One region of the Pseudarthrobacter sp. S6 genome, then DNA from elsewhere that is predicted to be linked to it. Evidence: predicted binding sites of a transcription regulator. Region 1 holds the regulator's gene; the other holds the start of a gene.
What was found. Region 1 encodes HrcA, which represses chaperone genes, less so after heat shock. Its sites were predicted from a motif close to TTNGCACTCGNNNNNNNCGAGTGCNAA; they were not measured.

Region 1 (7,941 bases):
CGCGCGCCATGATCTTCGACTCCGTCTACGATACGTACCGCGGTGTGGTCACCTACGTCCGTGTGGTTGACGGCATGCTGCACCCCCGTGAACGTATCCAGATGATGTCCACCCGGGCCACCCACGAACTCCTGGAAATCGGGGTGAGTTCCCCGGAGCCCACCCCTTCCAAAGGCCTCGGCGTGGGCGAAGTGGGCTACCTCATCACCGGTGTGAAGGACGTCCGCCTGTCCAAAGTGGGCGACACCGTCACCAACCTGGCCAAGCCTGCCACTGCCTCCCTTCCCGGCTACGCCGACGCCAAGCCGATGGTCTTCTCAGGCCTGTATCCGCTGGACGGCACGGACTATCCTGTGCTCCGCGATGCGCTGGAGAAACTGATGCTTAACGACGCCGCACTGGTCTATGAGCCGGAAACGTCCGCCGCGCTGGGATTCGGCTTCCGGGTGGGCTTCCTCGGCCTGCTACACCTCGAAATCACCAGGGAGCGGCTCGAACGCGAATACAATCTGGACCTGATCTCCACGGCCCCCAATGTGGAGTACGAGGTAACGCTGGAGGACAAGAAGGTGGTCCACGTGACCAATCCCAGCGAATACCCCTCCGGCAAGATCGCCGAGGTCCGCGAGCCTATGGTGGCCGCCACCATCCTTGCTCCGAATGAGTTCGTGGGCGCCATCATGGAACTTTGCCAGAGCCGCCGCGGTGTTATCGGCGGCATGGACTACCTGTCCGAGGACAGGGTCGAAATCCGGTACCGGTTGCCGCTCGCTGAGATCGTGTTCGATTTCTTTGACATCCTTAAATCCAAGACCCGGGGCTACGGCTCGCTCGACTGGAAGGCTGACGGCGAGCAGGTGGCCGACCTGGTCAAGGTGGACATCATGCTCCAGGGCGAACAGGTGGATGCCTTCTCCGCCATCACGCACCGCGAGAAGGCTTATGCCTACGGTGTGATGATGACCGGCAAATTGCGCGAGCTTATTCCCCGCCAGCAGTTCGAAGTACCCATCCAGGCTGCCATCGGCTCCAGGATCATCGCCCGGGAAAGCATCCGCGCCATCCGCAAGGACGTTCTGGCCAAGTGCTACGGCGGCGACATTTCCCGTAAGCGCAAGCTGCTGGAGAAGCAGAAGGAAGGCAAAAAGCGCATGAAGATGGTGGGCCGTGTTGAGGTTCCCCAGGAAGCCTTTATCGCTGCGTTGACCACTGACGAGTCCAAGGACAAGGCCAAGAAGTAGTGATCACAGTGGCCGGCAACACCGGAGGCCCCTGCAATGCCTAGCATCCTTCCGCTCGGCGACCCGGCGCCGTCGGACGGTCTGCTGCCCGCCCAGGCAGTGGACGGTGCGGCACGCCGGGCCTTCGGACTGTACGTGCATATCCCGTTCTGCGCGGTGCGCTGCGGATACTGCGACTTCAACACCTATACGGCCACCGAGCTGGGCGGCGGAGCGTCGCAGGACGCCTACGCCAGCACGGCTGTGTCCGAAGTCGACTTTGCCGCCACCGCCCTGCGGGACTCCGGTCTGCCGGACCGTCCGCTGAGTACAGTCTTCTTTGGCGGTGGCACTCCTACGCTGCTCCCCGCGGAAGACCTCGCCCGGATCCTGACTGCCGCCGTCGGGCACTGGGGCCTGGAACCCGGCGCCGAAGTGACCACCGAAGCAAACCCGGACTCGGTCACCCCCGCATCACTGCAGGTGCTGGCCGACGCCGGTTTCACCCGGGTGTCCTTTGGCATGCAGTCCGCGGTACCCCATGTCCTGAAGGTCCTGGACCGCACGCACACGCCCAGCCGTGTGCCGCAGGTGGTCCAGTGGGCTCGGGACGCCGGACTGGCCGTGAGCCTGGATCTTATTTACGGGACGCCGGGGGAGTCCCTGGCGGACTGGCGGTTCTCCCTGGAGACGGCGCTGTCCTATCAGCCTGACCACATCAGTGCCTACGCGCTGATCGTGGAGGACGGCACCAAGCTGGCCGCCCAGATCCGCCGTGGTGAAGTCCCTGGAATCGACGACGACGACCACGCCGACAAGTACGAACTCGCCGACGAACTGATCGGCGCGGCGGGCCTCAGCTGGTATGAGGTCAGTAACTGGTCCCGGACGCCGGAGCAGGCATGTCGGCATAACCTGGCGTACTGGCGGGGGGACGACTGGTGGGGCATCGGACCCGGTGCACACTCACACGTCGGCGGAGTGCGGTGGTGGAACGTCAAGCACCCCACGGCCTACGCCGGACGGCTCGCGCAGGGGCTGTCACCGGCCGCCGGGCGGGAAACGCTCGACGCCGAAACCCGTGATGTGGAGCGCGTGATGCTTGAGGCCCGGCTCGTGTCGGGGCTGGCAACGTCAACGTTGGGTGAACACGGCCGGCACGCCGTGGCCGGGCTCATCGCGGACGGCCTGGTGGAGCCGCCGGCAGCCTTCCACGGCACGCTGGTTTTGACCCTGAAGGGGCGCCTGTTGGCCGACGCCGTGGTCCGCAGGATCCTGCCGGACTAACAGTGGTGGGCCCACGCCCGCAGGGTTCCCTGGCCGAGCCTGCGAGCTTAGCGCGGCGGTCCCTTCCCAACACTCGCAAGCTCGCGTCGGGGCCCTCGGGACGCCGCTTAGCGGGTGGGGACTACTTGATCCAGCGCAGGTTGTACTGGTAGCGGTGCGGCTGGCCCTTGTTGACATGGATGCCTGCGGCCACCGAGAAGCAGGTCAGGGCAATCCAGATCAGGGTGGCGATGACAGCGAAGATGTTTCCCACCACCGGAATAAACACCAGGACATTGGCCACCAGCGCAGCAATGGTGGGCGGCAGGCTGAAGTTCAGTGCTTCCTTGGATTCCTGGGCGGTAAACGGCCCGCGCTCACGGAAAATCAGGTAGATCAGCAGGGACGGAACACAGCCGAGAATCCCGCCGAAGTGCGCCAGCGTGGCCCACTGGCGGTCTTCGCTGGCCGTCAGCGGCAGCGCATTTGCCGGAACGCCCTGGTACTCGGAACGGCCCTGGCCGCCGTGATCGTCCCGGTGCTCGCGTGCGTTTTGTGCCACGGTTTTCTTCCTTCGAAAGTGCAATGGTGCTGGGTTGGAGAGTGCCGGACTGAAAGCAACTGCAGCGCCCGCAGTACCAAGAATACTGGTTCGGCCACCAAATGCCGCCGCGCGGAGCCGGATCCGGCGTTAAGGCACTGTCAGGAAGTCGATGACTTCCTCCACCCGCCCGAGCAGTGACGCCTCCAGGTCCGCATAGCTGCGGACTGCGCCCAGCAGCCTTTGCCAGCCAAGCCCGATATCTTCCTTCGTGGAGTGCGGCCAGCCGAATGCTGTCAGGATGCCGGTCTTCCAGTCCTGCCCGCGCGGCACCACCGGCCACTGTTCGAGGCCCAGGACCGCGGGCCGGATGGCTTGCCACACGTCAACGTAAGGATGACCGACGATAAGAACGTTGCCGGCAGCGCCGGGGGAAGCCAATACGGCGGCAGCGATGCGCGACTCCTTCGAACCCGGCACCAGGTGGTCCACCAGGACCCCCAGCCGGCGGCCGGGACCGGGACCGAACGCGGCCACCGCCCCGGCGAGGTCATCAATGCCATGCAAAGGTTCGACGACGATGCCCTCAACGCGGAGATCGTCACCCCAGACCTTCTCCACCAGTTCGGCGTCGTGCTTTCCTTCCACCCAGATTCTGCTCGCCTTGGCCACTTGGGCACGCTGGCCGGCCACGCGGACTGAGCCGGACGCCGTCCGGCCGGCCACCACGGGGGCGGCCTGCCTGGGCGCCGGGGGAACGAGCCGGATGGGCTGCCCCTCCAGGAGGAACCCGAAGCCGAGTCGGAAGGACCGGGACTTTCCTCGCCGGTCTTCGAGGGCCACCACATGCATGCCGCCGGACTTCTCCACCCGGGTCACCGCTCCCACCCAGCCGGACTGGACATCTTCAAGGACCATGCCGCGCGCCACGGGAACCTCAGGAAGTTCGCTCCTGACGGGCGCGGTGATCTCCTGCGGACCCCAGTTCTGGTAGTGCATGGATTGATTCCGCCTCGCCGCTAGATCCTGGCCCGGAATTTCGCCCGGAGCGGTACCAATGCTAACAACGGGGTGACTCATATTAGACTGTTAGCACTTAGGCATGTCGAGTGCTAACCCCGCAGCGATCACGGATGGAGGTGGAGTATGAGCGAGCCGCGCAAACTCGAAGTACTGCGCGCCATCGTGGAGGACTATGTGCACTCCCGCGAGCCAGTGGGTTCCAAAGCGCTCGTGGAACGCCACCACCTTGGCGTGTCCAGCGCCACCATCCGCAACGACATGGCGGCTTTGGAAGACGACGGCCTGATCACCGCCCCGCACACGAGCGCAGGAAGGATTCCCACAGACAAAGGCTACCGGCTGTTTGTGGACCAGATTTCAGCGGTAAAGCCGCTTTCCCAGGCGGAACGGCGGGCAATCCAGGCGCTGCTGGAGGGTGCAGACGATCTGGATGACGTCCTGGACAGAACCGTCAGGATGCTGTCGCAGCTGACCAACCAGGTCGCCGTCGTGCAGTATCCGCATCTGAGCCGCGCCACCATCCGCCACATCGAATTCGTCCTGCTTGCGCCGCAGCAGGTACTCGTGGTCCTCATCGCCACCACCGGCAAGGTAGAACAGCGTGTGATCGACGTAGGCCTGGACCTTGGCGACGACGCCGTCGCGGCGTTGCGGGCACACTTCCTCGGATCCCTCGCGGGCATCTCGCTGAGCCGACTGGCGCCCTCGCTGCCGGGGGTCGTTTCGTCCGTCAGCCCGGGCCAGCGTGCGGCGGCCCAGGCATTGGCCCACGGGCTGGAAACGCTCGCCCACAACACCCGCGAGGAACGCATGGTCATGGCCGGAACAGCAAACCTCGCCCGCTCCAATGTGGATTTTCCGCTCAGTATCGGACCAGTCCTCGAAGCCCTCGAGGAGCAGGTTGTCTTGCTGCGCCTCTTAGGCGACATGGCGCAGGATCCGAGGGGGGTGGCAGTCAGTATCGGGCGTGAAAACCCGTACGACGGGCTCGCGGAAGCCTCCGTGGTGGCCACGGGCTACGGACCAGACAGCACCGCCAAGATCGGTGTGCTGGGCCCCACCCGGATGGATTATCCCACCACCATGGCCGCCGTCAGGGCAGTAGCCCGTTACCTTTCAAGAATTCTGGGTCCGTAACAGTACTACGGTCCAGGCACGAAGAGCAGTGCCGGCAGCCCGCCTGCCGGCAGTACAACAAGGAAGAGATACGAACTTTGAGCAGCCACTACGACGTCCTCGGAGTCTCGCCGGAAGCCACCGGGGAAGAGATCAAGAAGGCCTACCGCAAGCTGGCCCGCACTCTTCACCCGGATGTAAACCCCGGGGATGATGCTTCGGACCGCTTCAAGGCCGTGACCCACGCCTACGAGGTACTTTCGGACCCGCAGAAGCGCCGGATCTATGACACCACCGGCAACGAGAACGGAACCGACAACGGGTTCGGCGGCGGCGGATACTCCGGCCAGGGCTTCGCGTTCCAGGATATCTTCGACACGTTCTTCGGCGCGGGCGGCTCCTCCGGCCCCGCGTCCCGGGTCCGCCGCGGCCAGGACGCACTGATCAGTGTCCGGATCGAACTGCGCGATGCCGTGTTCGGCGTCAACCGGAAACTCGAAGTGGACACCGCGGTCACCTGCCCCACCTGCAACGGGTCATGCTGCCGCGAAGGCAGCCACCCTGTCCGCTGCGATATCTGCGGCGGCAGCGGCCAGGTTCAGCGTGCGGTGCGCTCCATCCTGGGCCAGGTCATGACGGCGGCCCCGTGCGGCAGCTGCGAGGGGTTCGGGACGGTTATCAAGGACCCTTGCAACGAATGCAGCGGACAGGGCCGCATCCGCAGCCGGCGGTCCCTGACCATCAAGGTGCCCGCCGGAGTTGCCACAGGCACGCGGATCCAGCTCTCCGGGCAAGGCGAAGCAGGCCCGGCCGGAGGACCATCCGGGGACCTCTATGTGGAACTACGGGTCAACAACGACGCCACCTACGCCCGCGACGGCGACGACCTGCACGCAACGCTGCACATTCCGATGACAGCCGCCGCCCTGGGCACCGAGCTGTCACTGGAAACCTTTGACGGACTGCAGGAGATCGACGTCAAGGCAGGCACGCAGTCAGGGGAGATCATCACGCTCCGCGGACTCGGCGTGACGCACCTGCGCGGTTACGGCCGCGGGGATCTGATGGTCCATCTGCAGGTTGAGACGCCAGCCAAGCTGGATGCTGCGCAGGAGGACCTCCTGCGGCAGCTGGCGAAGCTTCGGGGCGAGCAGTTCACGGAAGGCAAACTGGCAGCCAGCGGCGGCGTCTTTGCCAAGCTGCGGGACCGGTTCGGTAACCTGTAGCGGTGAGCAATCCCGTTTTCTTCAGCGGTGCCGGGTCGCTCGACGAGCTGGTGCCCGGTGCCCGATTTGTCCTTCAAGGGCCGGAGGCACGCCACGCCGTGACCGTGAAACGGCTATCTCCTGGAGAGTCCGTGGACCTTGCCGACGGCGCCGGAAAACGGCTGACGGGAACTGTTGTCTCGGCGTCGCCTGCAGAGCTTACCGTGCAATGCTCCGCCGTCTCCGTGGAGGACCGGCACGACATCCGGCTGGTGCTGGTGCAGGCCCTCGCCAAGGGGGACCGCGACGAACTGGCCGTGGAAACGGCAACCGAACTCGGGATTGACGCCGTAATTCCCTGGCAGTCCGAGCGCTCAATCGTCCGCTGGAAGGGCGAGCGTGCGGCCAAGGCCCACGCGAAATGGCAGTCCGTGGTCACGGCGGCCGCCAAGCAGGCACGCCGCGCCTGGATCCCCGAGGTGCGCGCCGCCGTCGAAACGGCAGGCCTTGTGGCAGCAGTGGCGGCAGCGGATCTGGCCGTAATCCTGCACGAAGATGCTGTCCGGCCGCTCCGGTCCGTCCTGGAATCATGGCAGGGTGCCCAGGGTGCCCAGGGTGCCCAGGGTGACGCCGGAGCCCAGGAAATTCTGCTCATCGTTGGCCCGGAAGGCGGAATCAGTCCCCGCGAAGTCACCCGGCTTTGCGACGCCGGCGCCATGACGGCCCTCCTGGGACACCACGTCCTCAGGTCATCCACGGCCGGACCGGCGGCGGTTGTCCTGGCGAGCGATGTCCTGGGACGCTGGACAGCGCCGGTCTCCTGAAGCGGCCTGCTACCGGACGCTGAAGTTCCGCGTGTCCAGATTCAGCTCCTGGCTGCTGCCGGCCGTCTCCACCTGCGAAACACGGAGCTCATAGTTCCCGGCGGACAGGCTCAGCGCAAGCGTGAACACTCCTGCCTGTGCCGCTTCGGCCGCTGCAGTGCTCTCCCCCGTGAGGTAGGGCGTCTTGTTCCCGTTCGCTTCGGCCCGCAGGATCTGCCAGCGAAGTTTACCGCCCGGAACCGTGCTGCGGCCGGTGATCTTGACGCTTCCGCCTGCAAGGTCTGTCCCTTCCTGCGGATCGATGATCCAGACAGGCGCCACCATTCCGGCAGCCCGGGACATGGGGTCGCCAAGCTGGACGTGGTTGAAGGCAATGTAGTCGGTGTGGCTATCCACCAGGATCCTGACCTGGATCTGCTGTCCGGAATCGATCAGGCCGGAACTCGCGGCCGCCGCCGTAGCGGTAAAGACCAGCTGCTGGATAGCGCGGCCGGCCATGTCAGCGTCGAGATTGCTGTTAAAGGCATCCTCCGAGACGTCGACGGTAATGACGTTCTTGCCGGAGATGGAGGAGGCGAGTTTCTCGGGATTCTGCCAGGGCGTGAAGAAATCCGGGTCAAGCGGCTTCTCCGACATCATGGCCCGCAGGGCGCGTGTCACGGGATTCTCCTGCTCCGGCACGTCCCGGAACTCCCGGTACAGGAACACGTTGTTGTTGCTTCGGCCAATCCAGTAGACGGGTGCCT
Region 2 (7,941 bases), 1.3 Mb from region 1:
GCGCGCCAGCAGTCGTCGTTCACATACCAGGCCCAACCGGCCGGGCCGGGATTTCCTAAAGCCGAACCGTCGGCCGCTGCAGTAATTGTCACGGAACCATCCTGCCAGAGTTCCCTGACAGGCCATGGCCACCGGCCGCCGTTGCTCTATCACTTTTGGTTGCCAACCGGCCCTCTAAGGGACCATATCTGATAGAGCAACTTCCTGTTTGGGGGGAGGCGTTAACGCCGACGGCGGCCCCCACCGTTTGGTGAGGACCGCCGTAGTGCGTCTTACTGTGGGGAAAGTGGGGCTAGAAGCCGCCCATGCCGCCCATGTCGTCGCCGCCACCCATGGCCGGAGCGTTCTTCTCCGGCTTGTCGGCCACAACGGCCTCGGTGGTGAGGAACAGACCAGCAATGGAAGCCGCGTTCTGCAGGGCAGAGCGGGTTACCTTGACCGGGTCGTTGATGCCGGCAGCCAGCAGGTCGACGTATTCGCCGGTTGCTGCGTTCAGGCCGTGGCCTGCAGGCAGGCCGCGGACCTTGTCGACAACAACGCCAGGCTCGAGGCCGGCGTTGAAGGCGATCTGCTTCAGCGGGGCGTCGATGGCAACGCGGACGATGTTCGCACCGGTTGCTTCGTCACCTGTCAGGTTCAGGTTCGCGAACGCCTTGGCGCCGGCCTGAATCAGTGCAACGCCGCCACCGGCGACGATGCCTTCTTCAACAGCAGCCTTCGCATTGCGGACAGCGTCCTCAATGCGGTGCTTGCGTTCCTTCAGCTCAACTTCGGTTGCGGCACCGGCCTTGATGACTGCAACGCCGCCGGCCAGCTTGGCCAGGCGTTCCTGCAGCTTCTCGCGGTCGTAGTCCGAATCGGAGTTTTCGATCTCGGCACGGATCTGGGAAACGCGGCCAGCGATCTGGTCGGCGTCGCCGGCACCTTCAACGATGGTGGTCTCGTCCTTGGTAACAACAACCTTGCGGGCGCGTCCCAGGAGTTCCAGTCCGGCGGTCTCCAGCTTGAGTCCGACTTCCTCAGCGATGACCTGGCCACCGGTGAGTACAGCGATGTCGGCCAGTTGGGCCTTGCGACGGTCGCCGAAGCCCGGAGCCTTGACGGCAACGGACTTGAAGGTGCCACGGATCTTGTTGACGATCAGGGTGGCCAGGGCCTCGCCCTCGATGTCCTCGGCAATGATCAGCAACGGCTTGTTGGACTGCATGACCTTTTCCAGGACAGCGACCAGTTCCTTGACGTTGGAGATCTTCGAGTTGACGATCAGGATGTACGGGTCCTCAAGGACCGTTTCCTGGCGCTCAGTATCGGTAACGAAGTAAGCGGAGATGTAACCCTTGTCGAAGCGCATGCCTTCGGTGAGCTCGAGCTCCAGGCCGAAGGTGTTGGACTCCTCGACGGTGATGACGCCTTCTTTGCCCACCTTGTCGAGGGCTTCAGCGATCAGGGCGCCAATTTCGTCGTCACCGGCGGAGATGGAGGCGGTAGCCGCAATCTCTTCCTTGGTTTCGATTTCCTTGGCGGAGGCCAGCAGCTCAACCGTGACGGCCGCTACAGCTTTTTCGATACCGCGCTTGAGGGACAGCGGGTCAGCGCCGGCCGCGACGTTGCGCAGGCCTTCCTTGACCAGAGCCTGCGCCAGCACGGTAGCCGTGGTGGTGCCGTCGCCAGCGACGTCGTCCGTCTTCTTGGCAACTTCCTTGACCAGCTCGGCGCCGATCTTTTCGTAAGGGTCGTCCAGCTCGATCTCCTTGGCGATGGAAACACCATCGTTGGTGATCGTGGGGGCGCCCCACTTCTTTTCGAGGACGACGTTGCGTCCACGCGGGCCGAGGGTGACCTTGACGGCGTCGGCGAGGATGTTCAGGCCCCGCTCAAGGCCGCGGCGTGCCTCTTCATCAAATGCAATGATCTTGGCCATAACGGCAGTAGTCCTTTCGGGACAGTCGTTAAGAATGAACCTCACTGCAGTGCCCGCGACGGACGATCCTTCACCGGCGGCCTCTGTATGCCGTGGCTGGGGATCTCACTCCAGCTAGGTATTTCTCTCGCTCCACGACCGCCGCCAAGCTCCGATGCCGGAAAACCGGACGTTGCTTTAGCAGTCGATACGTAAGAGTGCTAACTCAATAATTAGCACTCCCTAGGTGAGAGTGCAAGCGAAAGGCCCCGCAAATCGCGCCGTCCAGGCGGCCCGTTCGCCACCGGCGATCAGCCTGCGACCCGGCCTGCAGCCTCACGGCCGGTGAGCACCGCCCTGTTGTCTGCGCCGTAAGTGAACACCATGTAGTTGGCCGTGGTGATATCACCGTTGGTGTCGAAGGCAACCGGCCCCGATTCGCCGTCGTAATTAATGCCCGCCCCGGTCTTCAGGACCGCGAGGCAATCGGTGTAGGACAGGCATGGCTTGGCGGCCGGGCCAGAGGCCTGCGCGGCGGGCTGCCCGCCTGCTGTCCCGCCGGAGACGGCGATCAGGTTCGCGGCAATGGAGCGGCCGGCATCGTCGTCGGCCTTCGCTGCGGCCAAGGCGGCGAGATTCACGGCGTCGTAGGTCTCTGCGGCGAACGAAAGGTCTTTCAGCGCAGGGTTGACCGCCACAAGACGGGCTTGGAAGTCCGCGGACGGCAACAGACCCGGTGCCACTGCACGGGCACCGTCGAGGGCCTTGGATCCCAGCCCCGAACCGTACTGGGCGAAGGCGCCGTCGCTCAGGATGATGCTCTTGCCCGAGAGCCCTGCGTTGTTGAGCTCTGCGAGGGCACCATGGGCGTCGTCCCTGGCGATCAGCACCACCGCGTCAGGCGTGGCGGCCTTGGCAGCGGCTGCCGCGTTCCTGGCGTCGCCGGGCTTGAAGGCGGTGGTGGAGACGGTGACCAGTCCGGTGTTCTTGGCGGCGCCGGCCACCGCGGCAGCTACATCTTTTCCGTAGCTCGAGTCCTGGTGGACCACGGCAAGGCTCTTGGCGCCGCCGTCCTTGGCCAGTTTCACCAGCACCGATGCCTGGGCAACGTCCGCTGCCGCCGTCCTGAAGTAATAGCCGCCGCTTTTGTAGCGGGACAGGCCGGCAGCGGAGTTGGCCGGCGAGACGAGCGTGACGCCCGCAGCTGAGAGGACGTCGATGGCGGCGGCGGCGTGGCTCGAATCGGTCGGTCCGATCACCGCATCAACTTTGACTGAGGCCAGGTTCCTGGCCTGGGCGTCGGCGCCCTCGCCGGTGCCCACCACGAGATCAACAGGCCTGCCCTTGTGGCCGCCGGCCGCATTGATTTCCTTGACGGCGAGTTGGGCCGCAGCGAGCTCCGAGTCGTTGAGGAAGGCCTGTTTCCCTGTGCTGTCCTGAATCAGCCCGATCCGCAGCGTGCCGTCACCGGATGCTTCAGCCGATTCAACCCGGGCGTTGCCGCCTGCCCCGGCGCAGCCGGCCAAGGCCAGCAGGAGTGCCGCCCCTGTAGTTGTGCGGACGATTGTTGCGCGCAAGCTGCGGGAGATCACTGAGCGGGCCGGACGTTTTCTGCCTGCGGGCCTTTCTCGCCTTCGCCGACCTCAAGCTCGACGCGCTGGCCCTCATCCAAGGCCCGGTAACCTTCGCCCTCAATGGCCGACCAGTGCACAAAGACATCGTCCCCGGAGCCGTCCACCGTAATAAAGCCGTAGCCCTTTTCGGCGTTGAACCACTTAACCGTTCCCAATGCCATGATGTCCGCTCTTTTCCGTCGTGCCGTCGGTCCCCGTCGGAAGTGTGCCGCTTGTTACGGACCGAAGCCTGAAATCACTCTAGCGACAAGCCATCCGGCGGGCCGAGCCACACGGCCGCTCCGGTGCCCAAAAGTTATTCAGGCGTGACCGCGCGGCATCACTTGTAGCCCGGCCCCAGGACAACAACCAACGGCACCTGGAATTCCTGGGTCTCCACCAGCGTGGGGACGTTCAGGAGTTTCGAGAGTGCTTCTGCGTTGGCTTTCTGCGCCGGGCCTGCATAGAAGATTGCGGATGTCTTTTGCGGAGCGCCGCCCCAGTTTCCCACCTGACCCAGGGTCCAGCCATCGGCCTGGACCATCGAGCTGATGCGTCCGGCGAGCCCGGCCGTACCTGCCGCGTTGTAGATGGCAACGCCCTGGGTCTTGTCCAGCACAGCTGCGGAGGGGACGTTACTGGGCGAAGCGCTGGGCTCTGCGTCCGGGCTCTTCGAGGGCTCCGGGTCCGCGGAAGATTCAGCGGTGACGGACGGTGCAGCGCTTGCCTCGGGTGCCGCGGTTGATTCCAGGCTGGTTGAGGCTTCGCTGCCGGCCTGGGTAAACCCGAGCTTGGGAAGGATCAGGAAGGAGACCATTCCGATGGCCAATGCAACAATCCCCACAGCAAGGATGGGCCACAGCTTGCGGCGGGCCGGCGCCGAGGCCGCACGGTGGACGCCCTGCCGCGAGGCGGACTCCGGAACCTTGTCGAATTCATCCCGAGCGTATTTGGTCATGGTGGGGAGACGTCCTTGTTGATTGCTGCTGATGGCTCAGCACGAGCGTGGTCAGGCGTCGGAACCCAGGCGTCGTGCAGTGCGTGCCCGGTGACGCGACGTACGTAGTCTACGCAATCTCTTGACCAGCATGGGGTCGTGGGCCAATGCTGCCTCGGTGTCAATAAGGGCGTTGAGCAGCTGGTAGTAGTGGGTCGCGGACAGGTCGAACAGCTCCCTGATGGCCTGTTCCTTGGCCCCCGCGTATTTCCACCACTGCCGCTCCAGTGCCAGCATCTGCTGGTCGCGCTCGCTCAGGGGAGAGTCACGGAGGGTAAAATCCGCCAGCAAAGAGCCGCGCTTCTCAGGCTCCGGCACGCGCTCCCGAGCAGGTTCCGCCACGGAACACCCCTTCGCTGGTCTTGCTGAATCACCGGTTAAGTTTCAAAATCTGCTCCCCATGTTACGGCGTAAATAACACCGATGTCATTTGCGCCCCGGCTGCAGTGGCCGGTAACCCTGCGAGAATGGGAGCGTGTTTGATTCTGACGCGCTGTTCGAACTGACGGCAGACCCGGCCGAGCCCGTCGGCTTTGCCGAGATGGCCGTTTTGCCGCTCAGTGCGCTGATGGCGGCCGACTGGGCGGAGACGCTGGGCCCCGTTGAGGGTGAACTGCGTGGCGTCCTGAACTTCCTGGCGACCGAAGTTGCCGCGGGGCACCACGTGCTACCAGCGCCGTCGAACGTTCTGCGCGCCTTCCGGCAGCCGCTGGCCAGCGTGAAAGTCCTGGTAATGGGCCAGGACCCCTACCCGACGCCGGGCCATGCGATCGGCCTGTCCTTCGCCGTTGACGGGCGGACCCGGCCCATCCCGCGGAGCCTGGCGAATATCTACCGCGAACTGGAGGCCGATCTTGGCCTTCCCGCGCGCGTCCACGGTGACCTGTCCGCCTGGGCCAGCCAAGGGGTCCTGCTGCTGAACCGGGTCATGAGCGTCCGGGCAGGGGCTGCCGGCTCCCACCGGGGCAAAGGCTGGGAGGCCATCACGACGGCGGCTGTCACCGCGGTTGCCGGCCGGCAGACGTCCGACGGCGGCCCGGCGCCGCTGGTGGCGGTGCTGTGGGGCAAGGACGCGGAGAGCGTCCGGCCCCTCCTGCCAGGCGCGGCGGTCGTGTCCAGCGCACACCCCAGCCCCTTGTCTGCGTCGCGCGGATTCTTCGGCTCCAGGCCCTTCAGCACCATCAACCAGCTGCTGCAGGACCAGGGCTGCCCTGGCGTAACCTGGGCACTCCCTCCGGTCCCCTAGCTTAGGGTTACCTTATGAGCACTGTTCCGGCCGTCACCAGCGCCACAAAAAATACACGTCCGCAGATCGGTCTCACGGTCATTCGGCGGGAAGAACTCTCGCCCCACATGGTCAGGATCGTGGCCGGCGGCAAGGGTTTCGCCGCCTACGTGAACAACAGCTTCGTGGACCGCTACGTCAAGATTGTCTTCCCGCAGCCCCACATTAACTATGCCCAGCCCCTGGACTTGTGGACCATCCGCGAAACCATGCCCCGCGAGCAGTGGCCCTTCACCCGCACCTACACGGTCCGCTGGGTGGACACCGAGGCGCAGGAACTTGCCATCGACTTTGTGATCCACGGCGCCGAGGGGCTGGCGGGTCCGTGGGCGGCTGCTGCCAAGCCCGGCGACACCATCACCTTCACCGGGCCGGGCGGCGCCTACAACCCGGCGCCTGACGCGGACTGGTACCTCTTTGCCGGCGATGAGGCCGCACTTCCTGCGATCGCCGCCGCCATTGAATCGTTGCCTGCTGAAGCGGCCGGCCTGGCATTTATCGAGGTGGACAGCGATGCCGACATCCAGTCCGTCGCGTCCCCTGCCGGGGTTCAGGTGACCTGGCTACGCCGCAACGGCGCACCGGCCGGCGTCGGGGACCTTCTGGTCTCAGCGGTGGCCGGCGCCGAATGGCCTGCCGGCCGGGTTGACGTTTTTGCCCACGGCGAGCGCGGCTACATGAAGGGCCTGCGGGACGTGTTTTTCGTCCAGCGCGGCCTGGAACGGAACCAGGTTTCGCTGTCCGGCTACTGGGCCCAGGGCCGGGTGGAGGACGACTTCCAGGCCGAAAAGAAGCTCCCCGTAGGGAAGGTCTGACCCGTAGCCAGCACTTAGCGGACTCTGACCAATCGCCCAACAAATGGTCCAAATCTTGTCCGGCGCACCACACAGGCCTAGACTCACCGTAAATGGCCCTCCGGCAGCTGCTGATCGGGCTTTCGGTTACGCCGTTCGAGCGTCCCGGGGAGCCGTCATGAATGCTACGACCAGGCGATTCCTCCGCCGGGTGTTTACCTTCTGCCGCGCAGTGGTCAAAACAGCAGTGTTCGCGCCAATGGTCGCCCGGTCAGCATCCGCCCCGGCCCGGATCTGGGCGGCCCTGTCCTGGGCCACCCTCATCTACCTTGCGGGCTTCGGCGTGCCAAGCGGCGCCGGAGGGCCCACCCGTGCAGCCGCAGGAGCAGCCAGCCTCCGAAGAACAGCCTGACTCCGACTCGAGGTCTGTTCACTTCACCGCAGCCGGGGACATCGGCATGGGCGGCGGCGCCAAGGCAGTGCTCGACGTGATCGCCGGGCTGAAGCCGGATCTAAACCTAGTGCTCGGCGACCTCTCTTACCAGACCGGCACTGGGCAGCCGTTCTGCGACATGGTGACAGCGAAACTTGGCCAGGATTTTCCGTACGAGCTGATCACGGGGAACCACGAAAGCGACGGCCACGACGGCGCTATCGGCACGTTCGCCCATTGCCTGCCCAACAGGCTGCCCGGGTCGCAAGGCACGTACGGTACGCAATGGTACGTCGACGTGCCCCGGGACCGCCCCCTGGTGAGATTCATCCTCATTTCTCCCGGGATTGATTTTCCCGGCGGACAGCCCCTGGACTATTCGCAGGGCAGCAACCGCTGGCGCTGGACCGAATCTGCCATCGACGGTGCCCGAGCCGCAAACATCCCCTGGACTGTGGTGGGCATGCACACCCCGTGCTTCAGTATGGGAGACTACGGCTGCCAGCCCGGGGAGCGACTGACGAACATGCTGGTGAGCAAGAACGTGGACCTCGTGCTCACCGGCCACCAACATGTCTATCAGCGGACACGTCAACTCCGCCTGACTGAACGTTGCCCCGTGCTGGTCCCCGGAGAGGCCCGGGACGATTGTGTGGCCGACTCCGACAACCACCTTGCCAGAGGCAGGGCACGGTCTTTGTCACGGTCGGCGTGGGCGGCGCCGGGCACCACGACGTCCAAGCCGATGATCCTGAGGCCGGCCTGTTTGCTGTCTGGACAGGGAAAAACAGAGAGCGGACCCTGGGAACCCTGGACGTGAAGCTAACGGACTCCCCCGCCTGGACGCACGTTTTGTGCCGGCTGCCGGGTCCACCGTCACCGATGCCTTCGCGGTTGAGCGCTAGGCGCGGGCTTTAGT

Region 2: a site for HrcA is predicted at 2,099-2,125, ahead of groL (chaperonin GroEL). Genes of this name have one in related genera too.

Annotation. Positions count from the first base shown of each region.
Region 1 is NZ_CP189581.1:2,257,953-2,265,893, forward strand. Features, by position in the region: gene lepA (translation elongation factor 4) at 1-1,241, shown strand, start outside; gene hemW (radical SAM family heme chaperone HemW) at 1,278-2,507, shown strand; gene ACQCS0_RS10795 (DUF4870 domain-containing protein) at 2,629-3,048, opposite strand; gene ACQCS0_RS10800 (DUF3097 domain-containing protein) at 3,178-4,026, opposite strand; gene hrcA (heat-inducible transcriptional repressor HrcA) at 4,174-5,187, shown strand; gene dnaJ (molecular chaperone DnaJ) at 5,265-6,392, shown strand; gene ACQCS0_RS10815 (16S rRNA (uracil(1498)-N(3))-methyltransferase) at 6,395-7,195, shown strand; gene ACQCS0_RS10820 (GerMN domain-containing protein) at 7,205-7,941, opposite strand, start outside.
Region 2 is NZ_CP189581.1:915,769-923,709, reverse strand. Features, by position in the region: gene ACQCS0_RS04530 (ribonuclease HI family protein) at 1-92, opposite strand, end outside; gene groL (chaperonin GroEL) at 293-1,921, opposite strand; gene ACQCS0_RS04520 (ABC transporter substrate-binding protein) at 2,212-3,477, opposite strand; gene ACQCS0_RS04515 (cold-shock protein) at 3,489-3,695, opposite strand; gene ACQCS0_RS04510 (LytR C-terminal domain-containing protein) at 3,854-4,471, opposite strand; gene ACQCS0_RS04505 (DUF3263 domain-containing protein) at 4,523-4,852, opposite strand; gene ACQCS0_RS04500 (uracil-DNA glycosylase) at 4,986-5,756, shown strand; gene ACQCS0_RS04495 (siderophore-interacting protein) at 5,771-6,610, shown strand; gene ACQCS0_RS04490 (metallophosphoesterase) at 6,961-7,842, shown strand.